One region of the Amycolatopsis sp. NPDC089917 genome, then DNA from elsewhere that is predicted to be linked to it. Evidence: riboswitches for the same ligand, from Rfam matches in the RefSeq annotation. Region 1 holds a riboswitch; each other region holds the start of a gene.

Region 1 (2,189 bases):
GTCAAGGTCACCGCCGAAACCCTGGGCCCGGACAGGCATCACTTCGACACGAAGACGAGAACACTGCGTCTCTCCCCCGCGCTGCGTCCCGGGCAGGCCGCGTTCCGGCTCGCGTCGGAACTCGCGCTGCTGGAGGCAGGCGACGTGATCGGCAGGCTCGTCGACGGCGGGAAGTTCAGCGGGGACACCGCCCGGCGGCTCGCGCGGATCGGGCTGGCCAACTACTTCGCGGGTGCGCTCGTACTGCCGTACCGCGTGTTCCTCGGCGCGGCGGAGCGGTATCGCTACGACATCACGCGGCTGTCCGATCATTTCGGCGTCGGGTTCGAAAGCGTCTGCCATCGGCTGTCCACCTTGCAGCGTCCGGGCACCCGCGGCGTGCCGTTCTCGTTCGTCCGGGTCGATCGCGCGGGCAACATCTCGAAACGCCAGTCCGCCACCGGGTTCCACTTCTCCCGGGTCGGCGGCTCGTGTCCACTGTGGATCGTCTACGAGGCGTTCGGTTCACCGGGCCGGATCGTCACCCAGATCGCCGAACTCCCGGACGGCAAGAAGTACTTCTGGCTCGCCAGGACCGTGTCCCGGGCGGCGGGCGGGCACGGCGATCCGGCGAAGACGTTCGCGATCGGGCTCGGCTGCGAACTCCGGCACGCGGAACGACTCGTGTACTCCGACGGCCTCGCGCTCGGCACCGGCGCGGCCGTCACCCCGATCGGCATGGGCTGCAAGGTCTGCGAGCGGCCCGCGTGCCCGCAGCGCGCCTTCCCCGCGATCGGGAAGCCGATGCGGATCGACGAGCATTCGTCCAGCCTGCTGCCCTACCCGCCACTCGGCTGAGGCGTACGCCACACCATCGACATAGTCGGACTTCCTACTTTATGGTGTCCACAGGTCTGCGGTGCAGGGAAGCCGGTGCGAATCCGGCGCGGTCCCGCCACTGTGACCGGGGAGCGGCGCTCCCGCAGAGAAGGCCACTGGCGCGAGCCGGGAAGGCCGGAGCCGCCGCGGATCCGGGAGCCAGGATACCGGCCGCAGACGTCCGTGTTCGTCCACGAGGATGGAGCTGAACGCATGCGGATTCTTCCTGCCTGCGCGAAAGTCGCCGACCCGCCACCACCCCGGCGGTAAGTCGTCCGTACTCCCCTGCCCGGCCGCCGATCGCGGTCCCGGGCGGCTCCGTCCTGCGCACTTTCGGAAAGGGCATCCATGAGCACCGAACTCAGTCACTTCGTCGGCGGCAAGCCGGTACCGGGGACGTCCGGCCGGTTCGCCGACGTCTTCGACCCCAGCACCGGCGCGGTCCAGGCCCGCGTCCCGCTCGCGTCGGCCGCCGAGGTCGCCGGCGTGGTCGCCGACGCGGCGCAGGCCAAGCTCGACTGGGCGCGCTGGAACCCGCAGAAGCGGGCCCGCGTGCTGATGAAGTTCGTCGACCTCGTCCGGGCCGAAGAGGATTCGCTCGCCAGGCTGCTCGCGTCCGAGCACGGCAAGACCGTGCCCGACGCGCGCGGCGACATCCAGCGCGGGCTCGAAGTGGTCGAGTTCGCCATCGGCGTCCCGCATCTGCTCAAGGGCGAGTACAGCGACAGCGCGGGCACCGGCATCGACGTCTACTCGATGCGGCAGCCGCTCGGCGTGGTCGCCGGGATCACGCCGTTCAACTTCCCCGCGATGATCCCGCTCTGGAAGGCCGCCCCGGCGATCGCCTGCGGGAACGCCTTCGTGCTCAAGCCGTCCGAACGCGACCCGTCGGTCCCGCTGCGGCTGGCGGAACTGTTCCTCGAAGCCGGTCTGCCGCCGGGCGTGTTCAACGTGGTCAACGGCGACAAGGAAGCCGTGGACGCGCTGCTGACCGACCCGCGCGTCGAGGCGGTCGGCTTCGTCGGCTCGTCGTCGATCGCCGAGTACATCTACACGACCGCCGCCGCGCACGGGAAGCGCGCGCAGTGCTTCGGCGGCGCCAAGAACCACATGATCGTGATGCCGGACGCCGACCTCGACCAGGTCGTCGACGCGCTCATCGGCGCCGGATACGGCTCCGCGGGCGAACGGTGCATGGCGATCTCGGTCGCCGTCCCGGTCGGCGAGGCCACCGCCGACGCGCTGGCCGCCCGGCTGACCGAACGTGTCAAGACGTTGAAGGTCGGTGCCTCGCTCGACGAAACGGCCGACTTCGGGCCGCTGGTCACCGC
Region 2 (2,189 bases), on a different contig from region 1:
AGCGCGCGGGCCGGGTCGGTGCGCCAGACGTTGCGCCCGTCCACGACCCCGGCCAGGACCTCCTTGTCGCGCAAGGCGGGCTCGGCCACGACGGCGTCCACAAAGGACTCGTCGGTGACGAGGTCGACGGCGATCGCGTCGATCGGGGAGCGGGCGAGCACGCCCAGACCGCGGCCGAGGCCGCCGAAGTACCCGGCGACCAGGATCTTCGGCCGCGCGGTCGCTTTCGCGAGCCGGTGGTAGGCGCGGATGAGCGCGTTGAGCTCTTTCTCGGTGCGGTCCGCCGCGAACGCGGGCTCGTCGAACTGGACCCACTCGACGCCTTCGTCGTGCAGGCGCCGCAACAGTTCGACATAGCCGTCGAGGAGGTTGTCGAGCAGATCCAGCGGTCGGAAGCCCTCAGGGGCGCTTTCGGTCGCCTTCGCGAGCAGCAGGAACGTCACCGGGCCCACGAGCACCGGCCTGGTCTCGACGCCGATCGCGCGGGCCTCGCGGTACTCGTCCAGCGGTTTGGTGCCGGTGAGCGAGAACGTCGTGTCCGGGCCCAGTTCGGGGACGATGTAGTGGTAGTTCGTGTCGAACCACTTCGTCATCTCCATCGCCGGCGCGTCCTGCACCCCGCGCGCGGCGGCGAAGTAGGTGTCCAGCGGCGAAAGACCGAGCGTCGTGAAGCGCTCCGGCAGCGCCCCGAACAGCTCGGCCGTGTCGAGCACCTGGTCGTAGTGGGAGAACGTGTTGGACGGGACGGAATCCAGCCCCGCGTCCTTGAGTTCCCGCCAGGTCCGGGTGCGCAGCGCGCGGCCGGTGTCCAGCAGTCCGGCCTCGTCGATCTTGCCAGCCCAATAGCGTTCTAGCGAACGCTTGAGTTCCCGGTCCGGTCCGATCCGGGGATAGCCCAGCACTGTCGTGCCGATTTCGGTCACAGCTCTCTCCTCGCGAGCTTGTCGTCGGAGCCCGGAGCGCGCGCAGGAGTGACCGCCGTTCGGTCGTGCCCATCCCACGAGGCCCGGACTCACGCACGCCGTCGGCGCGCGTACCACGGGCAGGTCTTCGGACTCGTGGGCGACGTGCTCGCTCCTACCGGCCGTCGCTTCCCGGGTGCCATACCCAGTGCTTTACCGTGTCTCGCACGGTGACGGCTTTCGTTCCCACATACCGCTGCGGGGCAGTCCCGGATTCTCACCGGGTTCCCTGTTACCTCGACCGGCCTGGGAGGCCGGGCGAACCAGTAGCACCCTGGAGCGTACCGAGGCCCGCTACGGGACTGCTCGAATGTGAGCAAAGTCGGTCAGCGTGAGCGGCGCAGCCCGTCCAGCAGAAGGGTGACGACACCGTCGGCCTCGGCCCGCCACCCGGGACGGTCATGGGCCGCGCCGATGCCGTGCAGCGCCATCAGCACGGCTCCGGCGTCGACGTCGTCGCGAATGGCGCCGTCCCGCACGGCGTCGGCCACCAGGGCGGTGACGGCCTCTTCCAGCGCTCGGCTGCCCTCGGCGAGAGCGCCCGAACGATCGGCCATGAGCGTGGCCAGCGTCCTGGCCAGGCCTTCGTGGGCGCCTATGTGGTCGACCATGTCGCGGAGGAAGGTCGCCAGAGCCTCCGCCGCGGGCAGCGAGGCCTGGAGATGCCGGGCGCGGTCGCACAGCGCGGCGACTTCTCCGTGGTAGACCGCCTCGGCCAGCGCTTCCCTGGTGGGGAAGTGGCGGTAAAGCGTGCCGGTGCCCACGCCTGCCAGGCAGGCGAAGTCGTCGAAGCGCAGGTCGAAGAAGCATCCGGCCTGGAAGAGCTCCCGGGCCTTGGCGAGCAGGGCCTCGCGCTTGCGCCGGGCGTCGGCCCGCAGCGGCTTGTCGGCGGTCATGCGCTCCCTCGCGTTGACAACTGGAGATCATCTCCATATTTTCGAAGTGGAGATAATCTCCAGTTCGATCGTACCCCGCGAGGTTCACCTTGAAGATCTTGATGTTCGGAAGAGGCGTGATCGCCACCATCTACGGCTGGGCCCTGCACAAGGCGGGACATGACGTCGAGTTCTACGTCCGGCCGGGTCGCGCGGCGACGTACGGGGACGCGGTGGACCTCGACCTGCTCGATACGCGGCGCCGGATGTGGGGGCGGCGCGTCGTCGAGAAGTGGCCGGTGCGCCTCCGCGAGACACTGGAGCCGGACCACGATTTCGACCTGATCGTGCT
Region 3 (2,189 bases), on a different contig from region 1:
CACCGCGGGAATCGGCGCGCTGAAGGGCCCGCTGCACGGTGGCGCCAACGAAGCCGTGATGGCCACGTTCGAGGAGATCGGCTCGGCCGACAAGGCCGAAGCGTGGCTGAAGACCGCACTGGCCGAGAAGCGGAAGATCATGGGCTTCGGGCACCGGGTCTACAAGAGCGGCGACTCCCGTGTCCCGACCATGCGCCAGGCGCTGCAGGAGGTCGCCGAACTCCGCGACGGGCACGAACTGCTCGACCTGTACGAGGCGCTGGCCCGGGCGATGTACGCGGAGAAGGGCCTGCACCCCAACCTCGACTACCCGGCTGGCCCCGCGTATCACCTGATGGGATTCGACACCCCGGTGTTCACCCCGATCTTCGTCGCCGCGCGGATCACCGGCTGGACCGCCCACATCACCGAACAACTCGCGGCCAACAGCCTCATCCGTCCGTCGAGCGTCTACTCCGGTAAGGCGCAGCGCGCCATCGAGCGTCCTTGATCGCCGGGCCGGCCACGCTCGATGGCGTGGCCGGCCCGAAAAGACTTGAGGAAAACCCGAGCGCGAAACGCTACAGTGGCGACGCAGCTGGTTCGGCCGCCGCGAGTTTCACGGTGGTGGTCGAGGCAAGAGGGAACCCGGTGCGAATCCGGGACTGCCCCGCAGCGGTGAGTGGGAACGACCTCCGTCAGTCTCTCCGGAGACAGCACTGAGCCGGGATGGCTTGGGAAGCGACGGACAGTAGGAACCCGGCGTGCGTCGGAACGCCCACGAGTCCGAAGACCTGCCCGCTGTGCACCCCACGACCGTGGGGTGGTGGCTGCGACCTCGCGGGTTGGGTCTCGCCGAATCACGACCGGGTGCCGGTCGTGATTTGTCGCGCGCTCTCGCGGGGTCCACGTGGACTCGCGAAGGAGAGCCCCGTGACCTCGACAACCACAACCAGCCGCGCCACCGTGTACGGCTACCCCCGCCAGGGTGCCGACCGGCAGTTGAAGAAGGCGATCGAGTCCTACTGGGCGGGCCGCGTCGACGCCGACGCCCTGCTCGCGACCGCCCGCGAGCTGCGCCAGGGGAACCTGACGGAACTGCGCGACGCGGGCATCGACGAGATCCCCAGCAACTACTTCTCGTTCTACGACCACGTCCTGGACACCTCCTGGATGCTCGGCGCGATCCCGCAGCGGCACCTCACCGCGGTCCCGGACGTGACCACGCCCGCAGGACGGCTGGACCGCTACTTCGCCATGGCGCGCGGCACCGCGGACGCGCCGCCGATGGAGATGACCAAGTGGTTCGACACGAACTACCACTACCTCGTCCCCGAACTCGGCCCGGACACGCGGTTCAGCCTCGACGCGAGCAAGCCGCTCGCCGAGTTCGCCGAAGCTCTCGACCAGGGCGCCACCACCCGGCCGGTCATCCTCGGCCCGGTCAGCTTCCTGTTGCTGGCCAAGGACCCGACCGGGACCGACGGCTTCCGGCCCCTGGACCTGCTGGACCGGATCGTCCCGCTGTACATCGATCTGCTGCGGCAGCTGCGTGAAGCGGGCGCGGAATGGGTCCAGCTGGACGAGCCCGCGCTGGTGACCGACCAGCCGTCCGACGTGCTGGCCAAGGTCGAGGAGACCTACGCCGCCCTCGCCCGCGAGGAAGCGCGCCCGAAGATCCTCGTGGCCTCCTACTTCGACCGGCTCGGCGAGGCACTGCCGGTGCTGGCCGCCGCGCCGGTCGAGGGCCTCGCGATCGACTTCACCGGCGCGGCCGCGGCCAACGTCGACGGGCTCGCCGCCGCGGGAGGTATTCCCCGCAAGCGCTTGGTCGCCGGGATCGTCAACGGCCGCAACATCTGGGCCGCGGACCTGACCGCCGCCCTGACCACGCTCGGCACCCTGCTCGGGCTGGCGGGCACCGTTGACGTCGCCGCGTCCTGCTCGCTGCTGCACGTCCCGCTGGACGTCACCCTGGAAACCGACCTGGACCCCGAGATCGCCGGCTGGCTCGCGTTCGCGCGGCAGAAGCTCGAGGAGATCGTCACCCTGCGCCGGGGCCTGACCGAGGACCGCGGCGCGATCAACAACCTCCTGCACGTCAACGCCAGCCGACTGGCCTCGCGCGCGGCGTCACCGATCGTGCGGGTGCCCGCCGTCCGCGACCGGGTCGCCGCGATCACCGACGCGGACCTGCACCGCGCGGCCCC
Region 4 (2,189 bases), on a different contig from region 1:
CGATCCCGGCCTGTTGCGACGTCTCGCGGGCGCGGGGGTCGACGAGGTCTCGCTCATCCTGCCGACGCTGCCCGAGACGGAGACCTTGGAGCAGCTCGACAAACTGGCGAAGACCATCGCGCCGCTTCGCGCCTGACGGCTCGTGAGGGGTAAGTGCCGTTAGGGCGGACCGGTCTTTGCCTGCCTGCCGCTGACCTGCACGGGGCTGGGCGTCCGGAATCCTCCCCGCTCGACCGCACCGGCATCCAGCACAAGCGTCACCCCGAGCCGGGTGTGAAGGTAGTGAAGGAGGCCTTCACGGACCCTGGGTCCCTCAAGGGGGCCTTCAGGTACCACTCACGAGGTCACGTCACGGGCAGGTGAGCACCGGCGCCTGCGGACGGCCACCGCCGTGCAGGTCGCCCAGCGGAACCCGGGCCAGGCCGAGGATCGCCTGCGCGGTCGCGCGCGGGGCGGTCGCCGGGTTCAGGCCGGTGGCGTCGTAGGCGATCGCGCCGCGGTCCGCCTCGGCGCCGGCGCAGCCGGTTTGCAGCGACCGCAGGAACTCCCGAGCCTTGACCGCGGCGGCGGGACGGTGACCCGCCAGCGCTTCGGCGGAGAGGCCGGTGCTGTTGGCGTTCGGCGCGTTGGTGCCGACGCCGAAGCCGCCGTTCGCGTGCTGCTTGGTGACCAGCCAGGAGGTGCCTTCGCGGGCGTTCGTCGCGTCACCGGTGGCGCGCAGGGCCTGCACGACCATCGCGGTCGAGTCGACGTCGCCGGTGCACGTCGCCTCGCCGAAGTTCAGCGGGAATCCGCCGTCCGCGCACTGGGTGCCCGCCAGGAACGACACGGCCGACGCGGGCGCGCCCGCCGGGGTGCGGTCCAGCGCCAGCAGCGCGAGCGATTGCGAGAAGGCGTTGGAGTAGTCGCCGTATTCGGAGCGATCGGAGAACCGGCCGGACGGCGTGAGCAGCGAGAGCAGGCCCGCCTTCAGGTCGACGCCGCCGAACGACGCCGGGTTCTTGCCCCGGATCTGCGCGGCGAGCAGCAGTTTGGCGTGCGCGCCCGCGTACGCCTCGGCGCCGCTGCCGACGTAGCCGGTGGTGATCTCCGGCTTCGCCAGCCAGGCGATCGCCTTGCCCGCGTTCGTGTCGGACACGCCGGCGGCGGCGAACGCGAAGATCGCGTCGATCGTCAAGCCCTGGTCGGGGAACTTCTGGCCGCCGAAGTCGGCCTCGAACCTTTCCCCGTCGGTCAGCTGCCTGGCGAGCCAGCCCGCGGCGGCGTCCGCCTTGTTCGGGGTGGCGGCGGCCGCCGGGGCGGCGACCAGACCGATGCCGCACAGCACGGCGACAGCGAGGACCAAACGTCTCATGAGAACCCTTTCCCGCATTTCCACGACAGGAGTCGGTGACACCGCGCGACGTGGGTGACCGGGCTCGCCTGGAGGGCATACCGTTGCGGGACAGCGCCGGACTCTCACCGGACTTCCCCCACGACCGCGCTGAATCGGACGAACCGAAGACTCTCATCCCGGACGGGCGCCGGGGTACCGCCGGGCGCGAGTAACGCTGTGATCCTGGCAACCGACCTGCTCAGCGGTGCCTGCCGGAGGTAATCGGGTGTTAACCTCGGCGGGCTCGACAACCGAATACCGCCGCCCGTGACGGGGAAGCCGGTCGAAATCCGGCGCTGTCGCGCAACCGTGGGCCCTTCACCAGGGCGAGCCGGGGTGCCGAACGGGCGGATGAACCAACCAGAAGTCCGAACCACTGTCGCGATAAACAGGGGTGACTGCGGCGTCCCGCGCCTGTCCTCCGTCATGCCGCAAGGAGGAGTCATGCGCCGCGGGTCCCTGGCCGCCCTGGCCTTCGCCGTCAGCGTCGGCGTCGTCGCCGCGCTGCTCACCGGGACGGCGACGGCCGCGAACGATCCCGGCGCCGCGAAGTCGAACTCCCGCTGGCTCGCGACGAAACTGAAGCCGGACGGCACGCTCGAGAACCCCAACGGCGGCACCTTGCCGGATCACGGCCTGATGATCGACGTGCTGTTCTCGATGTACGCGTCCGGTGACGGCGCGAAGGCCGAGCCGATCGTGAAGTTCCTCGACGACCAGGGCCACGCCACCGACTACTTCACCTGGGACGGGTTCATCCCCGGCGCCGGGTTCGACAACGTCATCGTCGGCGGCGCCATGGCCAAGACCCTGG

Evidence for each region. Region 1 has a riboswitch for cobalamin ahead of AB0N89_RS03230 (CoA-acylating methylmalonate-semialdehyde dehydrogenase). Riboswitches for the same ligand answer to the same signal wherever they lie in the genome.
Region 2: linked by a shared signal. The riboswitch ahead of metE (5-methyltetrahydropteroyltriglutamate--homocysteine S-methyltransferase) and the one ahead of AB0N89_RS03230 (CoA-acylating methylmalonate-semialdehyde dehydrogenase) in region 1 are both predicted to bind cobalamin.
Region 3: linked by a shared signal. The riboswitch ahead of metE (5-methyltetrahydropteroyltriglutamate--homocysteine S-methyltransferase) and the one ahead of AB0N89_RS03230 (CoA-acylating methylmalonate-semialdehyde dehydrogenase) in region 1 are both predicted to bind cobalamin.
Region 4: linked by a shared signal. The riboswitch ahead of AB0N89_RS26510 (prenyltransferase/squalene oxidase repeat-containing protein) and the one ahead of AB0N89_RS03230 (CoA-acylating methylmalonate-semialdehyde dehydrogenase) in region 1 are both predicted to bind cobalamin.

What each region holds. Positions count from the first base shown of each region.
Region 1 covers NZ_JBFBGL010000002.1:234,692-236,880, reverse strand. The annotation lists gene AB0N89_RS03235 (short-chain fatty acyl-CoA regulator family protein) at 1-837, shown strand, start outside; cobalamin riboswitch at 863-1,049, shown strand; gene AB0N89_RS03230 (CoA-acylating methylmalonate-semialdehyde dehydrogenase) at 1,207-2,189, shown strand, end outside.
Region 2 covers NZ_JBFBGL010000100.1:16,621-18,809, forward strand. The annotation lists gene metE (5-methyltetrahydropteroyltriglutamate--homocysteine S-methyltransferase) at 1-923, opposite strand, end outside; cobalamin riboswitch at 1,024-1,245, opposite strand; gene AB0N89_RS38780 (TetR/AcrR family transcriptional regulator) at 1,289-1,858, opposite strand; gene AB0N89_RS38785 (2-dehydropantoate 2-reductase N-terminal domain-containing protein) at 1,948-2,189, shown strand, end outside.
Region 3 covers NZ_JBFBGL010000022.1:106,993-109,181, forward strand. The annotation lists gene AB0N89_RS18315 (bifunctional 2-methylcitrate synthase/citrate synthase) at 1-490, shown strand, start outside; cobalamin riboswitch at 577-796, shown strand; gene metE (5-methyltetrahydropteroyltriglutamate--homocysteine S-methyltransferase) at 913-2,189, shown strand, end outside.
Region 4 covers NZ_JBFBGL010000039.1:61,213-63,401, forward strand. The annotation lists gene AB0N89_RS26505 (LLM class F420-dependent oxidoreductase) at 1-136, shown strand, start outside; gene AB0N89_RS26510 (prenyltransferase/squalene oxidase repeat-containing protein) at 350-1,354, opposite strand; cobalamin riboswitch at 1,386-1,513, opposite strand; cobalamin riboswitch at 1,649-1,716, shown strand; gene AB0N89_RS26515 (hypothetical protein) at 1,820-2,189, shown strand, end outside.